Regions from separate parts of the Mesorhizobium humile genome, predicted to be linked through region 2. Evidence: predicted binding sites of a transcription regulator. Region 2 holds the regulator's gene; the other holds the start of a gene.
The links. Region 2 encodes LexA, which represses DNA repair genes until DNA is damaged. Its sites were predicted from a motif close to TGTTCNNNNTGTGTTCNG; they were not measured.

Region 1: RFM52_RS08155 (ATP-dependent helicase) is a predicted target of LexA. The motif match lies at 1,790-1,807, and genes of this name have one in related genera.

What each region holds. Positions count from the first base shown of each region.
Region 1 is NZ_JAVIIV010000004.1:106,349-110,770, forward strand. Features, by position in the region: gene RFM52_RS08155 (ATP-dependent helicase) at 1-1,775, opposite strand, end outside; gene RFM52_RS08160 (hypothetical protein) at 1,882-2,049, opposite strand; gene RFM52_RS08165 (hypothetical protein) at 2,184-2,357, shown strand; gene RFM52_RS08170 (LysR substrate-binding domain-containing protein) at 2,617-3,585, opposite strand; gene RFM52_RS08175 (hypothetical protein) at 3,698-4,422, shown strand, end outside.
Region 2 is NZ_JAVIIV010000008.1:110,457-114,878, reverse strand. Features, by position in the region: gene RFM52_RS14470 (AMP-binding protein) at 1-439, shown strand, start outside; gene kynU (kynureninase) at 455-1,702, opposite strand; gene lexA (transcriptional repressor LexA) at 2,159-2,893, shown strand; gene RFM52_RS14455 (ComEC/Rec2 family competence protein) at 2,934-4,422, opposite strand, start outside.

The DNA of each region.
Region 1 (4,422 bases), on a different contig from region 2:
CAACCGTCGACGGTGTTGAGCACGAAGACGTTCTTCCACTCCTGGCCCTTGGCCGAATGGATGGTCGACAGGATGAGGTAATCCTCGTCGCGATGCGGCGGGCCGGCCTGATCGCTGGTGGCGTCGGGCGGATCGAGCGTCAGCTCGGTCAGGAAGCGCTCGCGCGACGGATAGGTCGACGCGATCTGTTCGAGCTGTATGAGGTCGGCCCGGCGCGTGATCGCGTCCTCATGGATGCGTTCCATATGCGGCTCGTACCAGAGCCTGATCCGCTCGAGGTCGGCCGGCCATTTGGCGCCGGCGCGCAGCCCGCTATAGATGTCGAGGAACACCGGCCAGGCTTCCGCGGTGCGTTGCGGCGGGCGGAAGCGAGCAAGGCCCAGCGTCTCGTCCAGCGACGTCGCCATCGCGTCCACGATCTGCGAGGCGGCGGATGGGCCGATCCCCGGCATGAGCTGCAGGACGCGAAAACCGGCGACGCGGTCGCGCGGGTTCTCGGCGAAGCGCAGCATCGCCAGCATGTCCTTCACATGCGCGGCGTCGAGGAATTTCAAGCCGCCGAACTTGACGAAGGGGATGTTGCGGCGCGTCAGCTCGACCTCCAGCGGTCCGCTGTGGCTTGAGGTGCGGAACAGCACCGCCTGCGCCTTCAGCGCCGTGCCGGCCTCGCGCTCAGCCAAGATCGCCTGGCAGACATAGTTGGCCTGCTCGGCCTCGTCGCGCACACTCACGAGCTGCGGCTTGTGTGATGACCGGCGCTCGGTCCACAGGTTCTTGGTGAAGCGCTCGCTGGCCTCGCCGATGACCTTGTTGGCGGCGGCCAGGATCGTCTCGGTCGAGCGGTAATTGCGCTCCAGCATGACGATCTCCGCGCCCTGCGCGAACTGCTTCGGGAAATCGAGGATGTTGCGCACTTCCGCCGCGCGGAAGGAATAGATCGACTGCGCGTCGTCGCCCACGACGGTCAAGCCGGCGCCGTCGGGCTTCAGCGCCAAAAGGATCGAGGCCTGCAGCCGATTGGTGTCCTGGTATTCGTCGACCAGCACGTGGTCGAAACGGCTGCCGAGGTGGGAGGCGATCTCCGGTTCCGACGCCATCTGCGCCCAGTAGAGCAGGAGGTCGTCGTAATCGAGCACGTTCTGCGCCTGCTTGGCCTCGACATAGGCTGCGAACAGCTCCTTCAGCTGGTCCGCCCATGCCGCGCACCATGGGAAGGCTGCGCCCAGCACTTCGCAGAGCGGCGCCTGCGCATTCACTGCCCGCGAATAGATCTGCAGGCATGTGCCTTTCGTGGGAAAGCGGCTTTCGGTCTTGGAAAAGCCCAGCTCGTGCCGGGCAAGGTTTATCAGGTCGGCGGAATCCTCGCGGTCATGGATGGTGAAGGCCGGATCGAGGCCGATCTGCTCTGCATAGTCGCGTAAGAGTCGCGCGCCGATACCGTGGAACGTGCCGGCCCAGGCGAGCGCGTCGGCGATGATTGCGGCGTCGCGCCCCAGAACCTCGCCGGCGATGCGCTCGACGCGCTTGGCCATCTCGGCAGCGGCACGGCGTGAGAAGGTCATCAGCAGGATGCGGCGCGGATCGGCGCCCTTGACGACGAGATGGGCGACGCGATGCGCCAGCGTGTTGGTCTTGCCGGAGCCTGCGCCGGCGATCACCAGCAGCGGCGTGGTCACCTTGCCGTCGCCATGCACCACCGCCAGCCGCTGCTCGTCGTTCAGCCGGGCAAGATAGGCGGGCGTTTCGAAGGACGAATCACGAGCGGCGATGTTCATCGCCCATCAAGCATCGTTTCCGCTTTGTTCGCAATACAGCTGATCTTGCCCTGGTGCTCGTGATCGGTGAAAGCCGGCGAGATAGCTGACCTCCCCACGGCTAAAACTACCGCCTCGGCTCCACTCCCATCGCCGCCGACTGGCGCCGCAAATTGCGTCTCTCGTCGCCCGGCATGTCCAGCGGCGCGATATCGCCGGGCACCTCGTCGATAATCCTCACGGCGACACGATAGGCGGTGTAGGCGAACAGACCTGTAAGCAGCAGGCGTATCATGATCGTCTCCTCGTACGGTTCGGTGGGTTCAACCGAACTCACGCCGGTTGGTTCCCCACCCCACGCAACCAAACTGTAGCCGCTTCGTTGCCTTTGAGATCTTGAGATCAAGGAGCGAACGAGAGGAGGTCGTTATGATGAAGCTTCCTGCGCTGCTGGCTCTTGCGGCAGGGCTCGCGGTCGCTGCCTGCGACAACAGCGTACCGCCCACCAAGGCGCCCGCCGATCAGAACCCGCAGGTCGACAAGAATCCGGTGCCGAAATCGACCTCCGGCGGCGACCAGCCGGGCACGCCGCAGCAGCAATAGCGACTTACAGGTCTGGCGGATTCTCGTGGGCTGAACGAAGAAGGCCGGCGCTGCTTGGGAGGAAGCTCGATAGCGCCGGCCAAGCGGGAAAGTCAGGCCCGCCGCACAATAGAAGATAGCTGAGTCTCCCCCTTGCGTCATGGTGCGATCGCGCTAGCCGGCTACGCAACTGCGGAAAATCACCGGAAAATCCTGAAATTCTGCAAAGCCCCGCTGCGGTGGGTGTCCGTCGGTTCAGCGTTGATGGAGGAGTAACCCCTCACGCCATGGCCGAGCGCCGCACCGGGGCGTTGGCGATCTCCAGGTCCAACTGGCGCTGCGTCAGCGCCGCCTCGGCCATGATCCACTGCTTGAACAGCTCCACCTTGCGGGCGCCGAGCGCCTTGATGGGGCTGACGAAATACCAGCCGGCCGTGTTGGGGTGGTGGACGGCGAAGGGCGCCACCAGCCGTTCGGCACGGATGTCGCTTGCCATGTAGGCACGGTTCGCGACGGCAAAGCCCATGCCCGCATTGGCCGCCTCGTAGGACATCATGCAGGAATCGAAATAGACGCTCCTGGTTTCGCCAAGCACGAAGCTCGCGCCGGCAAAGCCCAGCCAAGACTGCCAGTTCTGCGTGCACGTGTCGGAGTGAAGCAGCGTGAAATAGCGCAGATCCTCCGGCGTCACCTTCGACAGCGGTTTGTCGCCCAGCACGTCGTGAAACAATTTGCGGCTGCACACCGGCGTCAAATCCTCCCTGAACAGGAGTTCGGCGGTGAGGCCGGGGAAATTGCCATCGCCATAGCGGATCTCGAGATCGTATTCCGAGGTCGAGAATTCATGCGTGGCATAGGAAGTCGACACCCGCATCTCGATGTCCGGATACTGGCGCTGGAAGGAAGACATCCGCGGGAACAGCCAGCGTGCCGCGAAAGTCGGCAGCACGCAGATCCGAAGCACATGCGCCTGCGACTGGCCGGTGGCCTCCATGCTGGCCGCCACGATCCGCTCCAGCGCCTCGCGCACGCGCGCCACATAGGTCTCGCCCTCCGGCGTCAGCGACACTGCATTGCCGCCGCGCTCGAAGATCTTGAAGCGCAACTGGTCTTCCAGGCTCTTCACGCGCTGGCTGACGGCGGAAGCGGTGATGAATTGCTCTTCACCGGCGCGCGTGAAATTCCTGTGCCTCGCGGCGCTCTCCACGATTTTCAGCGAGTTGAGGTTGACCTGACTGAGCAGACGCACGGGCTTTCGACCTTAAGCTGCGCTTACGCTACCATCAGCATTCCTAAATTTACAGGGGTAGGCGTTTAAATGACTGCTAACCAAGTGTTGCCCCCACCTTGGAGAAAGTAGAATGAACGCCCATACAATTCCCGAACTGCGTTGCGCAATGAGCCGCGAGGCCATCATTGGTCATGAGACCTCCTGGAAAGTGTCGGGTTTCGGCGTCGCCCAGTATCGTCACGGTTACGACCCCGCTCTGCTTGCCGCCATCGAGGAAGCCGCCCTGAAGCTGAAGGCCAGCCATGCCGTGCACAAGCACCTCGACCTCACCTTCATCACCGGCGCCGACCGCTATATCCCGGAGATCAAGGAGCTCTTGCATGACAAGCTGCGTCTGGAAAGGCTGTCCGACATGATGGGCACCAAGCTCGAGCCGTATCCGCTGTCGATCGTCGGCTCGACCGTCACCTTCATGAATCCCAAAGACGGCGCGGTCGAATGGCATTGCGATGGCGTTCCGGTGACGGAGCTCATTCCGCTGTCGATCAGCGACCCGCTCATCGGCGGTCACCTTGAAATCTATTGCGACGATTCCGAGACCGGCCGCTCGATCCTGGAATCCGGCCGCGACCTGCCGCGCAACAAGATCATGCGCATCGACCACAAGATGAACTACGCCACGCTCGGCCAGTTCCTCGGCGTGCTCCATCGCACCGCGCCGATCCAGCTCGGCGAGCGCGTTACGCTGGTGCTCAACCAGCGCTCGGCGACCAAGCCCTATGTCGACGACAACCGCATGTTCTACCTTGCCGCCGACAACGACCATGACCGTGCCTGGGTGAACGAGCTGGCCGA
Region 2 (4,422 bases):
GACAGGTTGCCGCTACATGGCCGACGATCGCCAGAAGGACTATGTGCGGGATGGCTGGAACCTGACGGGCGACACCTTCGTGCAGGACGAAGACGGCTTCTTCCATTTCGCCGCCCGCTCCGATGACATGATCGTCAGCGCCGGCTACAACATTGCCGGGCCGGAAGTCGAGGCCGCGCTACTGTCGCATCCGGATGTCGCGGAATGCGCCGTCATCGGCGCCGAGGACGCCGAACGCGGCCAGATCGTCGAGGCGCATGTCGTGCTGGCGCCGGGCGCGGCGCCGGATGCCGCGACGGTCAAGCGTCTGCAGGATCACGTCAAGGCAACGATCGCGCCCTACAAATACCCGCGCTCGGTGAAGTTCATCGCCGCCTTGCCCAAGACCCAGACCGGCAAGATCCAGCGCTTCCGCCTGCGCGCCGAAAAGCCCCATTGAGCGAGAAAGCCCGATTCAGGTGACGGCCTCCTTGACCGCGAAGCGCGCTTCCCGCCAGACGCCGGTGCGCAGGATGTCTTCCAGCACTTCGACGGCCTCCCAGACATCCCGATAGCCGACATAGAGCGGTGTGAAGCCGAAGCGGATGGTGTATGGCGCGCGGAAATCGCCGATCACGCCGCGCTCGATCAGGGCGCGCATCACCTGGTAACCGTGCGGATGGGCGAACGACACCTGGCTGCCACGCTCGGCGCCATCGCGCGGGCTTTCCAGTTCGAGGCCGAAGGCGCCGCATCGGGCTTCGACAAGCCGGATGAACAAGTCCGTCAGGGCGATGCTTTTGTCGCGCACGGCATTCATGTCGACCTTGTCCCAGAGGTCCAGCGCGCCCTTCAGCGCCCGCATCGACAGCACCGGCTGTGTTCCGCACAGGAACCGGCGGATGCCCGTGCCGATGGCGTAGCCCTGCTCGAACGCGAAAGGCCGGGCGTGCCCCCACCAGCCGCTGAGCGGCTGGCGAATGTCGCCGTGGTGGCGATTCGCGGCATAGATGAAGGCGGGCGCGCCCGGGCCGCCATTGAGATACTTGTAGGTGCAGCCGACAGCGAAGTCGGCACTCGAACCATCAAGATCCACCGGCAACGCGCCTGCCGTATGGCAGAGGTCCCAGACGATCAGCGCGCCGGCTTCGTGGGCCTTGCGCGTCAAGGCCGCCATGTCGCGCAACCGGCCGGACTTGTAGTTGACGTGGTTGACCAGGATGACCGCGACTTGGCTGTTGATCAGTTCCTCGATCGTCGGGGCGTCGACACCTTCGAGCCGCAGCACCGTACCAGGACGCGTGGAGGCCACGCCCTCCGCCATGTAGAGATCGGTCGGAAAACTGTCGCCCTCGGCAACGATCACGGATCGGTCGGGCCGCATCGCCAGCGCCGCATGCAGGACCTTGTAGATGTTGATCGACGTCGTATCGCAAACGACGGTCTGTCCGGCCGCCGCGCCGATCAGTCGCCCGAGCCGGTCGCCCAGTTCGACAGGCATTTGGAACCAGCCCGCGGTATTCCAGGCGCGGATAAGATCATGCGCCCATTCGCGCGTTGCCGCTTTCTCGATCTCGTCGAAAACCTCGGAGGACGCCGCACCCAGCGAGTTGCCGTCGAGATAGATCACCCCTTCCGGCAGGATGAAGCGATCGCGCAGGGCGCGCAGCGGATCCGCGGCATCCATCGCCTCGACTTCAGCACGGCCAGGAATTCCCCTCATCGCGTTACCGCCTCCATCTCGACCCAGCGCCGCTCGCAAATCGCCAGACGGCCAACGGCGGTTGTCTCACCCCAGTCGGCGTCGGGGCAAGAACCTTTCGTCCTGTGTTAGATGGTCCATAGACCGCGAGAACAGAGAACCGGCAAATCGCCGAAGTTGGCATTTTGGGTTCGTTTCGTTCACGGTGCAGCATGCGCAAAGGGTGGTCCACGCGGTCCGACCCGCGCTTTCGTGATGGCGCTGCCTGCTGTTTCAACTTAGGCAGTGCTGCAAAATCGAGCGGAATCAATGCCACCGCCCTACTGGCGGCGGCTGGCGTCCTCGAATGCAACATTGTTTCGGCAGCCTTAAGAAATTCATTAAACTTTAAACGGTTGCGGAACACAACTGGAACAGATAGTGTTTGTTCTGGGTTTGTTTTTCCGATTCTGGTTTCAGAACCCGTGGGGGCCGCCAATGCTGACGCGCAAACAACATGAACTCCTGATGTTCATCCATGAACGCCTGAAGGAGAGCGGGATTCCTCCATCCTTCGACGAGATGAAGGAGGCGCTCGACCTTGCCTCGAAGTCCGGCATCCACCGGCTGATCACGGCGCTGGAAGAGCGCGGCTTCATTCGCCGGCTGCCGAACCGGGCGCGCGCCCTCGAAGTCTTGCGCCTGCCCGACTCGATCGCGCCTGGCCTGAATGCCGCGAAGAAGTTCTCGCCAAGCGTCATCCAGGGCGGCCAAGGCAATCTTAACCGCCAGGTCAAGCCGGCAGCGCCCTCGCGCACGCCGACACCCAGCAATGACGACGACGCTGTTTCGGCCGTATCCATTCCGGTGATGGGCCGCATTGCCGCCGGCGTGCCGATCGACGCCATCCAGCACCAGACGCACTCGATCTCGGTGCCGCCGGACATGATCATGGGCGGCGAGCACTATGCGCTGGAGGTCAAGGGCGACTCGATGATTGAGGCCGGTATCTTCGACGGCGACACCGTCATCATCCGCAACGCCAATACGGCAAGCCCGGGCGAGATCGTGGTGGCGCTGGTCGACGACGAGGAAGCGACCTTGAAGCGGTTTCGCCGCAAGGGTGCCTCGATCGCGCTCGAGGCCGCCAACCCGGCCTATGAGACCCGTATCTTCGGACCGGATCGGGTCAAGGTTCAGGGCAAGCTCGTCGGACTTATCCGTCGCTACTGAGCAGAACCGCGCGGCGGTCTTCGCCGGGAATGCGTGACATCTATTCTGTCGGCTGCGGCGCGGCCGCCGGCTTTTCCGGTCGTTGATAGGGCGGCAGCCCCCTCGCCTCGCGTGTGTATTTCCGCTGCTCGTGCCAGGGACGATATGGCTCGTCGACCGCGTAGCGAACGGTTGGCCGGGCGGTCGCCGATTGCGGATCGAAGAAGATGGCGGCGCTGCCGTCGCGCGCCAGCTGCCGCTTGGTGACGACGAGCACGCGCGGATCGCGGCATGGGTTGTAGGCCGTTGCATCGTTGATGACGATGAGATCTGCGAACCCGCAGGCCGGTCGGGCGCTGCCGCGGTTCTCGGCAAGCGCGACGATGGCGCCGGAAGGATGCCGGCCGATGCAGAGGTCTCCGGTGCAGTAGAAGGGCGAGCCAGGCGGCAGGTCGACGGGATCGGCGATGTCGAGGGCGTCCTTGGCGAACGTCTCCGGCGGCACGATATCCTCGGCTTTCAGCGCTCGTTTCCAGTTGTCGGTGGTGAACTCGTTGGAGCGCGCGCGGTTGATCGCAAGCTCGCCGCCTCCGATCGGCATCGCCACCAGATGCGCGTCCTCCGAGACAAGCACATCCGGCGTGCGGACATGGGGAATGGCCAGCAGCGCCGCGAGCGCGAAGGGTACCGCGGCAAGCCTGAGCCACGTGGTCGCCATCGTTGCGATGACCAGCGCGACCGTCGCCAGCAGCACCGACTGGATCGAGATCAGCCCGACGGCGTCGACCGGTGAGCGCTCGGATATCCACGCCGAAATGGCGATCATCGCCGTCAGGCCCTTGCCCATGACAAAGAGGAAGGGACCGTCGAAGCCGAAGGGCATGGCGAGCGCGCTCAACACGGCGAACGGCATGACGATCAGCGAAACGATCGGCATGACCGCCAGATTGGCCAGCAGGCTGAGCGGCGACACGCGCTGAAAATGCCAGATCGCAAACAGCAACGTCGCGCTGCCTGCGATGAGCGACGTTATGGCGGCGCCGCCCACGCCAACCGCCAGTTTTTGCGATACGAACCCGAGAAACGAACGCCTTGCCGGCGGCGCTGTCGTTTTGCCGGCGCGATAGTCGGCAAAGCCGGCATAGGCGCCGACAAGCGCAGCGGTGGCGGCGAAAGACATCTGGAAGCTCGGGCCGACCACTTCGTGCGGCGAGACCAGGATGACGGCGATGGCAGAGATCGCCAGGTTGCGCATGGTCAGCGCCGCGCGGTCGAAAAGCACGGCGACCAGCATCACGGCCAGCATGATGAAGCTTCGCTCGGCCGCGACCACGATGCCGGAGATCACGAGGTAGGCGGCAATCGAGGCCAGCGCGATTGCAGCGGCATATTTCTTCACCGGTCGGCGTGACGAGAAATCCGGAAACAGCGCGAAGGTGCCGCGCAAAAGGACCATGATCGTGCCCGCGACAAGTGCCATGTGCAGGCCGGAGATCGAGATGATGTGGTAGATGCCGGTGCGCCGCATCGACTCGTTGATCGCTTCCGGA